DNA from 2 places in the Companilactobacillus miaonis genome. Region 1 is predicted to be linked to the other one. Evidence: riboswitches for the same ligand, from Rfam matches in the RefSeq annotation. Region 1 holds a riboswitch; the other holds the start of a gene.
The links. A riboswitch is a leader RNA that binds a small molecule or an ion and turns the genes downstream of it on or off. The one in region 1 is predicted to bind tetrahydrofolate.

Region 1 (4,763 bases):
TTATAATTCTATTAACAAATAGAACCACTATCTAATCCTTAATAAAATCACGAACTTGCGAAACAAAGTACAACGAACCAGTCACAAACAAAACGTCTGCTTCTCCCATTTGGTCTTGTTTGTCTTCTAAAACTTGTTGCCAATTTGAATCGATTGTAATTCCGTCAAAATTTTGATAATCAGTTAACGTCAACGCATTTGGATAATCGAAGGTTGTTAATGTGAAATCCAACTGAGGTATGGTGAGGAGGTCTTTTAACATTGAATCGATATTCTTCGTCGTAATGGCTGAAAAGAGAATATGGATTCGTTTATCTTGATACTCGGTCAAGATATTGTCTTTGAGGCGTTTTATGGCATGTGGGTTGTGCGCTCCGTCCATAATTATCAAAGGATTTTGACTGACTACTTCCATTCTGGCTGGCCAAAAGACTTTTGACAGTCCTTGTTGTATCTGCGATTCGTCGAAAGAATATTTGTGGCTTTGACAGTATAGGTAGAATAATTCCAAAGCTACGGCCGCATTTTCAACTTGTTGATGTCCGGTGAGAGGAGTTTTTAAATTTTGGAGTTTAATGTATTGGTTTTGAAAGTTGAACATCTCAAATTGATCTTTGAAGCCTAAATATTCCGTTTTGTAATCCGTTTTCCAAACAAAGCTTGGAGCGTGCACTTTTTTAGCTGCTGTTTGAATCACTGTTTGGGCATTATTTGGGATATTTCCGGAAACTATTGGAATGTTTTGTTTGATAATGCCCGCTTTTTGTTCAGCGATTTTTTCTAAAGTGTCTCCTAAAATGTCAACGTGGTCTAAGCCAACGGTGGTGATGGCACAAAGTTCTGGTTTTACTACGTTAGTACTGTCTAACAAGCCACCAATTCCGGTTTCAATGATGGCAATATCGACGCGATCTTTGAAGTAATCAAACGCCATTGCGGTCAGGATCTCAAATTGCGTGATGCCAGAAAAGCTATCTTCTCTATCCATTTTTTCTACCAGTGGGGCGAATTTATTGGTTAAGTTGACGAAATCTTGTTCTGGTATCGGTTGACCATTGATGGCGATTCGTTCATAAAAACTTTCGATATAAGGTGATGTGAAGGTTCCGACGGTTAGATTTTTTTGTTCCAATAAAACTCGCAAATACATAACGGTCGACCCTTTGCCATTAGTTCCAGCAATGTGAATACTTTTGACATCATCTTCGGGATTACCTACTAATCTCAATAACTCTTTAACTCGAATCAATCCGGGACGAGATCCGTGTTTGGTCCGTGAATCGATCCACCCGATTGCTTCATCACCTGTCTGATACATCTTTATCCCCCCTATCTAGCAATGTATCTGTGAGCAATTGATTTGAATGGAACAGCTTTTCCAAAGAAAACAATTACACCGGTTTGAACTACTAGCATAACAATGGCTTTCACAATTCTGATGGCCCATAATTTTGGATCGGTAAATGGGATATTGTACATAATTGACAGCCAAAGTGGGGTGAGGAACAGACTGATGATAACGGTGTTGAGCAGAACACAGGTGAAGGCACTCTTTAACGTAATTTCCTTTTTATAGAAGAATTTTCCATACAACCACCCGGAAATAAATGAATTCAATGTGAATCCAATGAAGAAGGCACCCTTACCTAAAAGGGTTGAACCGATCAAGTCAGCTACGACGGCACACATTCCTGTCCAGAAAGGTCCAAATAAACTAGCTAAAACTAACTGTGGAATAAAATCGAAGGTGATTTTGATCAATTGCGTTTCAAAGCCAAATACTTGTGACAACACAATCATCAAAGCAACTAATAATCCCATTGTTGAAATCGAGTAAACACTAATCTTTTTTTCCATTTTGAGCATCTCCTTTTAGAGCTGCCACATGTGTCATGCAGCGAATGCGAAAACAAAACCGCGGATAAAGTTCCCTTCGTCCAAAAGCAACATCCCATCTTTTGACACTTGACGCTTTGTTTCCTACTCTGAATTTTTAACTGAAACTAAACAATATCGTTGTCCTTGAATTCACTCAAGATCAAAATGTCTTGAGAAACACTGACAAAGGCCTTGGGGTCGACTTGCTTCATAATCTCATCCAAGATTTCCATCTCATAGAACGTTATAACGGTGATCAAAACATTTTGTGAAGCATTTTTATACGCTCCATAAGCTGGCATAACGGTAATTCCCCGTGTAAGTTTCTCTTGCAAGGCAGTCGCCACTTCTTCAGGTTTTTGCGTGATGATCATCACCTGAACCTTGCGGTGCTTGACGTAGACTAAATCGGTAACTTTGCCACTGACGAAAATCGAAACTAAACTGTAAAAGGCATATGGCCAACCGAATAAATATCCGGCAGCAAGCATAATAACGCCGTTTAGTATCATCGAAATCACGCCGACACTTTGCCCGGTCAACTGCCTTAAAGTAACGACTAACGCATCCATTCCCCCAGTAGAAATACCATTTTTTAACGCTAATCCTAACGAATAGCCATTAATGACCCCACCAAAGACCGCACAGATGATTGGATCCTCGATCAGCACCATGTGCGGCATGATCGAAGTTGAAATCGAGGCAAAAGTTACGGCGACAATCGTGAAAATAACGAATTTGTGATTGATCTTAAACCAAGCTAATAAGATCATCGGAATATTCAACAAATAATAGATGATTGAAAATGAAAGATTGATCGATCCTGCTTTGTCCAATAAAGTAACTATTATTTGGGAAATACCCGTCAATCCACCGGCATAGATGTGTCCTGGTTGCCAAAAGAAATTTAGTGCTATGGCGTACAGGATGGCGTAAATCAAACAAACTGTTAATTTGGAGATGATGTCTTGCCATTGAATTTGGAGCTTTGACATTGATTTCACCTCTCTTTTTTGGGGGTAGTTTGAGGGTAGTTGTGGTGGTAGTTGAGAAGGTTTTGATTCCTTTTTCGATAGCCTTGTTCTTTTTTTGGGGATAACCATGGTTCTTTTTGGAATAACGGTTGTTCTTTTTTTTATAACCATGGTTCTATGCAATATAGTCAAAACGCGTTCCACAGGGGCAACTCCCTCCGAGATAACAAAATTTCCCAAATCGCCCGCAAAGTACAGCGTGCAATTCGTGAAATTACGTTATCCTCCGGGAGCTGACCGCCCCTGTTACACGCTCTGCCTTCGGCTCTTAGAATTCAATATCCAAACTAACTTCTTTCTCCACAGCTTCTAACAAAGTATTATCTGTCAATGTTTCTGTAGCTTTATTCAATTCGTCGTAAATTTCGATATCTTTATCATGTTCGATAAAGTCTACGGCTTTTCTGAATGTTTCATAAGCTGGTTTGGTTCCTTTTCCTAAGCCGTTTGTTCTTTCACTTAGGTCTAGTGCTTGGCAAGCTGCCATGATTTCTGTGGCTACGATTCTCTTGGAGTTGTCCACGATGTCTCTGGCTGTTCTTGCGGCTGTTGTTCCCATACTTACGAAGTCTTCTTGATTTTCACATGATGGGATTGAGTCGACACTGGCTGGATGTGCCAGGATCTTGTTTTCTGAGGCTAATGAAGCACAAGCATATTGTGTGATCATAAAGCCTGAGTTTAGTCCTGGATACTTAACCAAGAATGATGGCAATTTACTCAATTGGGTATTTACTAGGCGTTCAACACGTCTTTCAGATACGTTACCAATTTCTGAGGCAGCGATTCCTAAGAAATCAAATGGTTGAGCCATTGGTTCACCGTGGAAGTTACCACCTGAAATAACTTTGCCTTCGTGAGTGATGATTGGGTTATCAGTTACGGAGTTGATTTCAATTTCAACTTTCTTCTTAACGTATGCGACTGTATCCTTACTTGCACCGTGAATTTGTGGAATACAACGAAGGGTATATGGATCTTGAACGTGATCTGGTGTGGCTTCACCGATCAAGGTACTGCCTTCAATTAGGCGACGAATATTTCTAGCAGTTGCTAGTTGTCCACTTTGTGGGCGAATCGTGTGCAAGTTTTCTTCAAATGGACTAGAAATTCCTTGGTGAACTTCTAGTGACAAAGCTCCGGCAATATCTGATAATTTCAATAATTGAATTGAGTCATAAGTTGCTAAAGCACCGATAGCTGTTAGGACAGTTGTTCCGTTGATGAAAGCTAGTCCTTCTTTAGCACTGAGGCGAATTACTTCTAGGCCAGCACGTTCCATGGCAGTTTTACCTGGTAGTAATTCTCCTTTGTAATAAGCTTTACCTAAACCTAATAGTGGCAAGACCATATGTGCCAATGGTGCTAAATCTCCAGATGCTCCAAGTGAACCCTTTTCAGGAATGAATGGGTGAACCCCAGCATTTAGCATCCCTAGTAGAGCTTTAACTGTACTTAAACGAATTCCGGAATAACCTTTAACTAATGAGTTAACACGAATCAATATGATGGCACGAACCGTTTCTTCTGACAGTGGGTCACCGTAACCTGAAGAGTGAGTTCTGATCAAATTTTCTTGTAATTGTTCGGTATCTTCTTGAGAAATACTTACATTACAAAGTGAACCGAATCCAGTGTTAACACCATAAACAACGCGTTTTTCTTTAACAATATCATCAATAATTTTACGTGAAGCATTGATAGCTTCTTCAGCTTCTGGAGCGATTGAGACTGGAGCATTCTTTCTTGCGACTGCAACAACATCCTCTAGAGTCAAACTGTTCCCATCTAATACAATATTTTTAGTCATTTCTCATTTCCCCCGTACTGAATTTTTTATAAATTAATCTT
Region 2 (4,763 bases), on a different contig from region 1:
TAAATACCAAGCGATGTTGTCGGCAATCACCAATTGGTTGAGAGAAATTAATAAACAAAAAATAAATAGTTTTATTGATATACAGACTGATATCATGCCTTTAGTAGAGAATAAAAATCAGCAACATTTGGTTTTCGACATGTTGAATCAGATTTTTAGTGATATATTATCAATTAGGTACAATTTAGAAAAATCAACATTGACGACTGAGGATTTACTTTCCAACAAGGGGATAAAAAAGATTGTTGAAATGTCTGATGACTTATTCACAGCCGAACAGATGTGGAAAAGTAATGTATCTTTTCAAGCTATTTTAGAAGATTTGTCATTAAAATTTGTGGATTAGTAGGTGAAATCATGTCAGAGAAGGATTTATATGATGAATTTGAAACAATCACAAATCAACTAAATGATATAAGTAAAAAGGTTTCTCTGTTGAAAGAGGAACTGTCCGATACTTTGGAGAAAAACGAGGAAATTAAGTTAGAGAACCAAAATCTTCGGAAACACTTAGAAAAAGTTGGCTATGAGGAAAAGGATTTTAATGGCAATGCGTTGTCTGATTCGCGATTGAATTTGGAAAAACTTTATCGCAAAGGATTTCACGTTTGCCAACAGTACTATGGATCTCATCGTGATAATGATGAGGAATGTTTATTCTGTATGAACGTTTTGTACGGAACGAACTGGAAGAAGAATAAAAAAGTTAAAAAGTAAGGGGAGCTATTTGAATGAAGGAACAAAAAAGTTTTGTTGAAAATTCGAAGGGCTGCCTTTTTTTAGTGCCAACACCAATTGGTAATTTAGAAGACATGACTTTTCGAGCTGTCAACACTTTAAAAGAAGCAGACTTGGTTGCGGCAGAGGATACTCGTAATACTAAGAATTTATTGAATCATTTTGAAATACCAACAGAATTAATAAGTTTTCATGAACATAATACTGCGCAACGTATTCCAGAATTAATAGAAAAAATGAATGACGGTTTAAAAATTGCTCAAGTTAGTGATGCCGGAGCTCCTTCGATCAGTGATCCTGGTAAGGAATTAGTCAAAGCAGCTATCAAAGAAGAGATCCCAGTCATTCCGCTGCCAGGTGCTACGGCTTCAATCACGGCGTTGATTGCTTCAGGAATCGAGCCACAGCCATTTTACTTCTATGGCTTTTTACCTCGAAAGGGTAAGGAAAGAACGCAAGCACTAGCTGATTTGGCAAAGCGTTCTGAGACTACGATTATCTATGAATCACCTTATCGAGTTAAGAAGACGATTCAAGATTTGATCGAACGATTCGGGGATGACCGGCAGATTGCTTTAGCCCGGGAATTAACTAAGATTCACGAAGCCTTTTTACGGGGAAGTTTGAAAGACGTTGCTGCCTATTACGAAGACAACGATCCTAAAGGTGAGTATGTTTTGATAATTGCTGGAAAACCGGAAGAAGAAGTTGCGGTAAGTTCTGACCAAGATCTGATCTCAGCAGTAGATAACTTGATTGCCTCTGGTAAAAAACCTAACAAAGCAATTAAGGAAGTTGCCTTGACTAATGGCTTGAAGAAACAAGCTGTCTATAATCTTTATCATGGAATTGGAGAAGAAAAGTGACTAAAGAAACCTTTTCAATTGAAACAGAAGTACCATATTATTTTGTAAATTTCACAGGTGATATTCGTTTGTCGGCTTTGATCGATATCATGCTGTTGACGTCTGAAAAGCAGTTGCATCAAGCTGATGTTGATAGTACTGAGATGGTTGAGAACAATGGCTTAGGTTGGGTAGTGGTTCAATATCATTTAGACATCTTACAAATGCCTACCTTGGGTCAAAAGTTGAAAGTGACGACTCAAGCAACGAGTTATAACAAATATTTCTTTTATCGTAACTTCTGGGTCGAGGATTTAGATGGAAACGTCTTAGCTAAAGCTCAGAGTGCTTTTGTTTTGATCGATATTAAAGAACGGAAAATCGTCGGTGCAGCGGATCGTTTGGATAACAAATTTGGAGCTGAAGAAGTTAATCGGATTCAACGCTTTAACCGAATCAAAATTCCAGATGATTATGATTTCAAACAGAAACAACATATTGGCTATTACAACATCGATGTTAATAAACATGTTAATAATTCATATTATTTCGATTGGATGATCGATACACTTGATACTGATTTTATTGCCAGTCATCGAATTAAGAGTATGGATATAAAATACGAAAAAGAATTGAATTTGGATAGTCAACCAGTAGCCTATGCAAAACTTGATAATACGAATAATAAATCTATTCATTGGATTAAAGACGGTGACGTACTGAACGTTACTGCTCAGTTTGAGTGGGGAAATAAATAAAATCCAAACTAATCACTTGTAACCAAAAATATTTGTGCTACTATATTGAGGTACTAAAAATTATTTGGAGTAGGATTCAAGGCGTTAAGTGCTGATGGAACGGAATGTGAACATCGGACAAAGAGTTTACTCGCGATCTTGTTTCCGCATTCGCCACTTTATATAGGCCTCTTTTATATGCGGTGGCAGCTCCGTTTGGGAGATGTCGGATTATGAACAACAGTAGGACAAAGGTAATTAGTGTTCAAGAAGTTACGTGGATGGCACTGTTGATAGCTTTACAAATGGTTTTAGGAAAGTTATCAATCGGTAGCAATACTTTGAAGGTAGGCTTTAGTTTTATTGCAATTGCTTTGATGGGGTATTATTTTGGACCATACAAGGCTGCAATTGCTAACGTCTTGGCAGATATTATTGGTCATACAGTTTTGCCTTCAGGTAGTAGTTTCTTCTTTGGTTTCACCTTGTCAGCACTTGTGGCAGGTTTGATTTATGGGTACATGTTACACAACCACAAAGTAACAGTTCTCAGAACGTTCATCACCGTGTTATTGATTACGGTAATTGTTAATACAGCAATGAATACCTTGTGGATTCAGATGATGACCAATTTACCGGTCATGACTTTATTGGTACCAAGACTTGCCAAAGAGGCATTTAGTTTGGTTTATCAAACAGGACTTTTGTATATCGTTCTTAAATGGATCGATAATTCAAAATTTAATAAAATCGGCCTATAGGTCGATTTTTTTTTTGGATAAAAATTATGTGTTAAAATAATTCTATTAAGAATGAGGGATTATTATGAAAATATTAGCATTTGATACATCCAATAAGCCATTATCCGTTGCGGTAGTTGTTGATGGCGAAGTTTTAGCACATATTGAATCAACTGAGAAAAAGACCCACAGTGTTTCACTTTTACCAGATATTAAAAAAAGTTTAGAAAAAGCCAATTTATCTGTTGATGATATCGACTTGATTGCAGTTGCTAAAGGACCTGGTTCATATACTGGTGTTAGAATTGCTGTCACGGTTGCAAAAGTTTTAGCGGATACTTTGAATAAAAAATTAGTCGGTGTTTCTAGTTTGAAGTTGTTAGCTGCTAATGGTGATAAGAAACATCTCTTAGTTCCTTTGATGGATGCTAGAAATGACAACGCTTTTGCCGGAGTTTACGTTAATAATCGGGATGGTCGTCTATTAACTGTGATCAGTGACCACCATACTTCAATGAAAAATTTATTTGAAACTTTAGAACAATATGAATCACAAGAATTGGAATTTATCAATGCAACACCAAGATTAACCGAATTAATTCAAAATCATTTTCCTGAAGCAACGATAATTTCTACTGAGGATTCGTTGCCAGATGCTGCTAAATTAAGTAAAATTGCAGAGACGACACCAGCAGTTAAGGATATTGATAACTTTATCCCAACCTATTTGCGTCTCACGCAAGCAGAGCATGACTGGTATGCTAAAGGTAATAAGGAAGACAAGAATGTTTCCTATGTTGAAGAAGTTTAAAAGTATTTTAAGTAGTAAAACGGAAAAGTTTGATTTTGATAAGCAGTTAGTTACGATTGACGGACAAGAATACACCTTGCGTAAAGCTATCCAGCAAGATGCCATCGAATACATGCGAATTCAAGAAACCATTTATCCTATTCCTGTACCATGGCCTATCGATATTGTGAAAATGGAAATTGGTAATAAGAATGCGCTCTATTTGTCATTGGAAAATAAAAAGGGAGTAGTTGCCTTCATTGGAATTTCCTTGAGCGATAAAGTCGAGTCACACATTACTAATTTGGCGGTTCACAGTGAATTTCAAAAATTAGGAATTGGCCATCTACTTTTGAATCAAGTTTTCCATTATTGTCGAAAACGTAACTTTAAAAAGATGTCACTTGAAGTTGATGTAACTAACGATTCAGCCATTGCTTTGTATAAAGCCTTTGGTTTCAAAGTCAAAACAGTTCATAAACGGTATTATTTTAGAAATCATCACGACGCTTTAGAAATGATGGTTGACCTTTAAGGAGATTATTTTGAAAAAAGATACATTAATCATGTCATTTGAAAGTAGTTGTGATGAAACTTCTGTCGCAGTTATTAAAAATGGAAACGAAATATTATCAAACATAATTGCAACACAAATCAGGAGTCATCAACGTTTTGGAGGCGTAGTTCCAGAAGTAGCTAGTCGTCACCACGTTGAAGAAATCACCCATTGTATCAATTTGGCATTAGAAGAGGCTAAAGTTGGCTATCAAGATTTGGATGCCGTGGCCGTAACCTTTGGACCAGGACTCGTCGGTTCATTATTGATCGGTATCATGGCTGCTAAGACGGTCGCTTTTGCTCACAATTTGCCTTTGATCAAAGTTAACCATTTGGCAGGACATATTTATTCAGC

Region 2: linked by a shared signal. The riboswitch ahead of U8521_RS11265 (folate family ECF transporter S component) and the one ahead of U8521_RS11940 (folate family ECF transporter S component) in region 1 are both predicted to bind tetrahydrofolate.

Annotation. Positions count from the first base shown of each region.
Region 1 covers NZ_JAYKTX010000016.1:38,431-43,193, reverse strand. The annotation lists gene U8521_RS11945 (bifunctional folylpolyglutamate synthase/dihydrofolate synthase) at 32-1,318, opposite strand; gene U8521_RS11940 (folate family ECF transporter S component) at 1,330-1,857, opposite strand; THF riboswitch at 1,894-1,990, opposite strand; gene U8521_RS11935 (YitT family protein) at 2,004-2,873, opposite strand; gene hutH (histidine ammonia-lyase) at 3,181-4,722, opposite strand; gene U8521_RS11925 (APC family permease) at 4,756-4,763, opposite strand, start outside.
Region 2 covers NZ_JAYKTX010000014.1:45,097-49,859, forward strand. The annotation lists gene U8521_RS11245 (DNA polymerase III delta subunit-related protein) at 1-346, shown strand, start outside; gene U8521_RS11250 (DNA replication initiation control protein YabA) at 358-717, shown strand; gene rsmI (16S rRNA (cytidine(1402)-2'-O)-methyltransferase) at 732-1,604, shown strand; gene U8521_RS11260 (acyl-[acyl-carrier-protein] thioesterase) at 1,601-2,341, shown strand; THF riboswitch at 2,405-2,499, shown strand; gene U8521_RS11265 (folate family ECF transporter S component) at 2,554-3,081, shown strand; gene tsaB (tRNA (adenosine(37)-N6)-threonylcarbamoyltransferase complex dimerization subunit type 1 TsaB) at 3,146-3,871, shown strand; gene rimI (ribosomal protein S18-alanine N-acetyltransferase) at 3,846-4,385, shown strand; gene tsaD (tRNA (adenosine(37)-N6)-threonylcarbamoyltransferase complex transferase subunit TsaD) at 4,417-4,763, shown strand, end outside.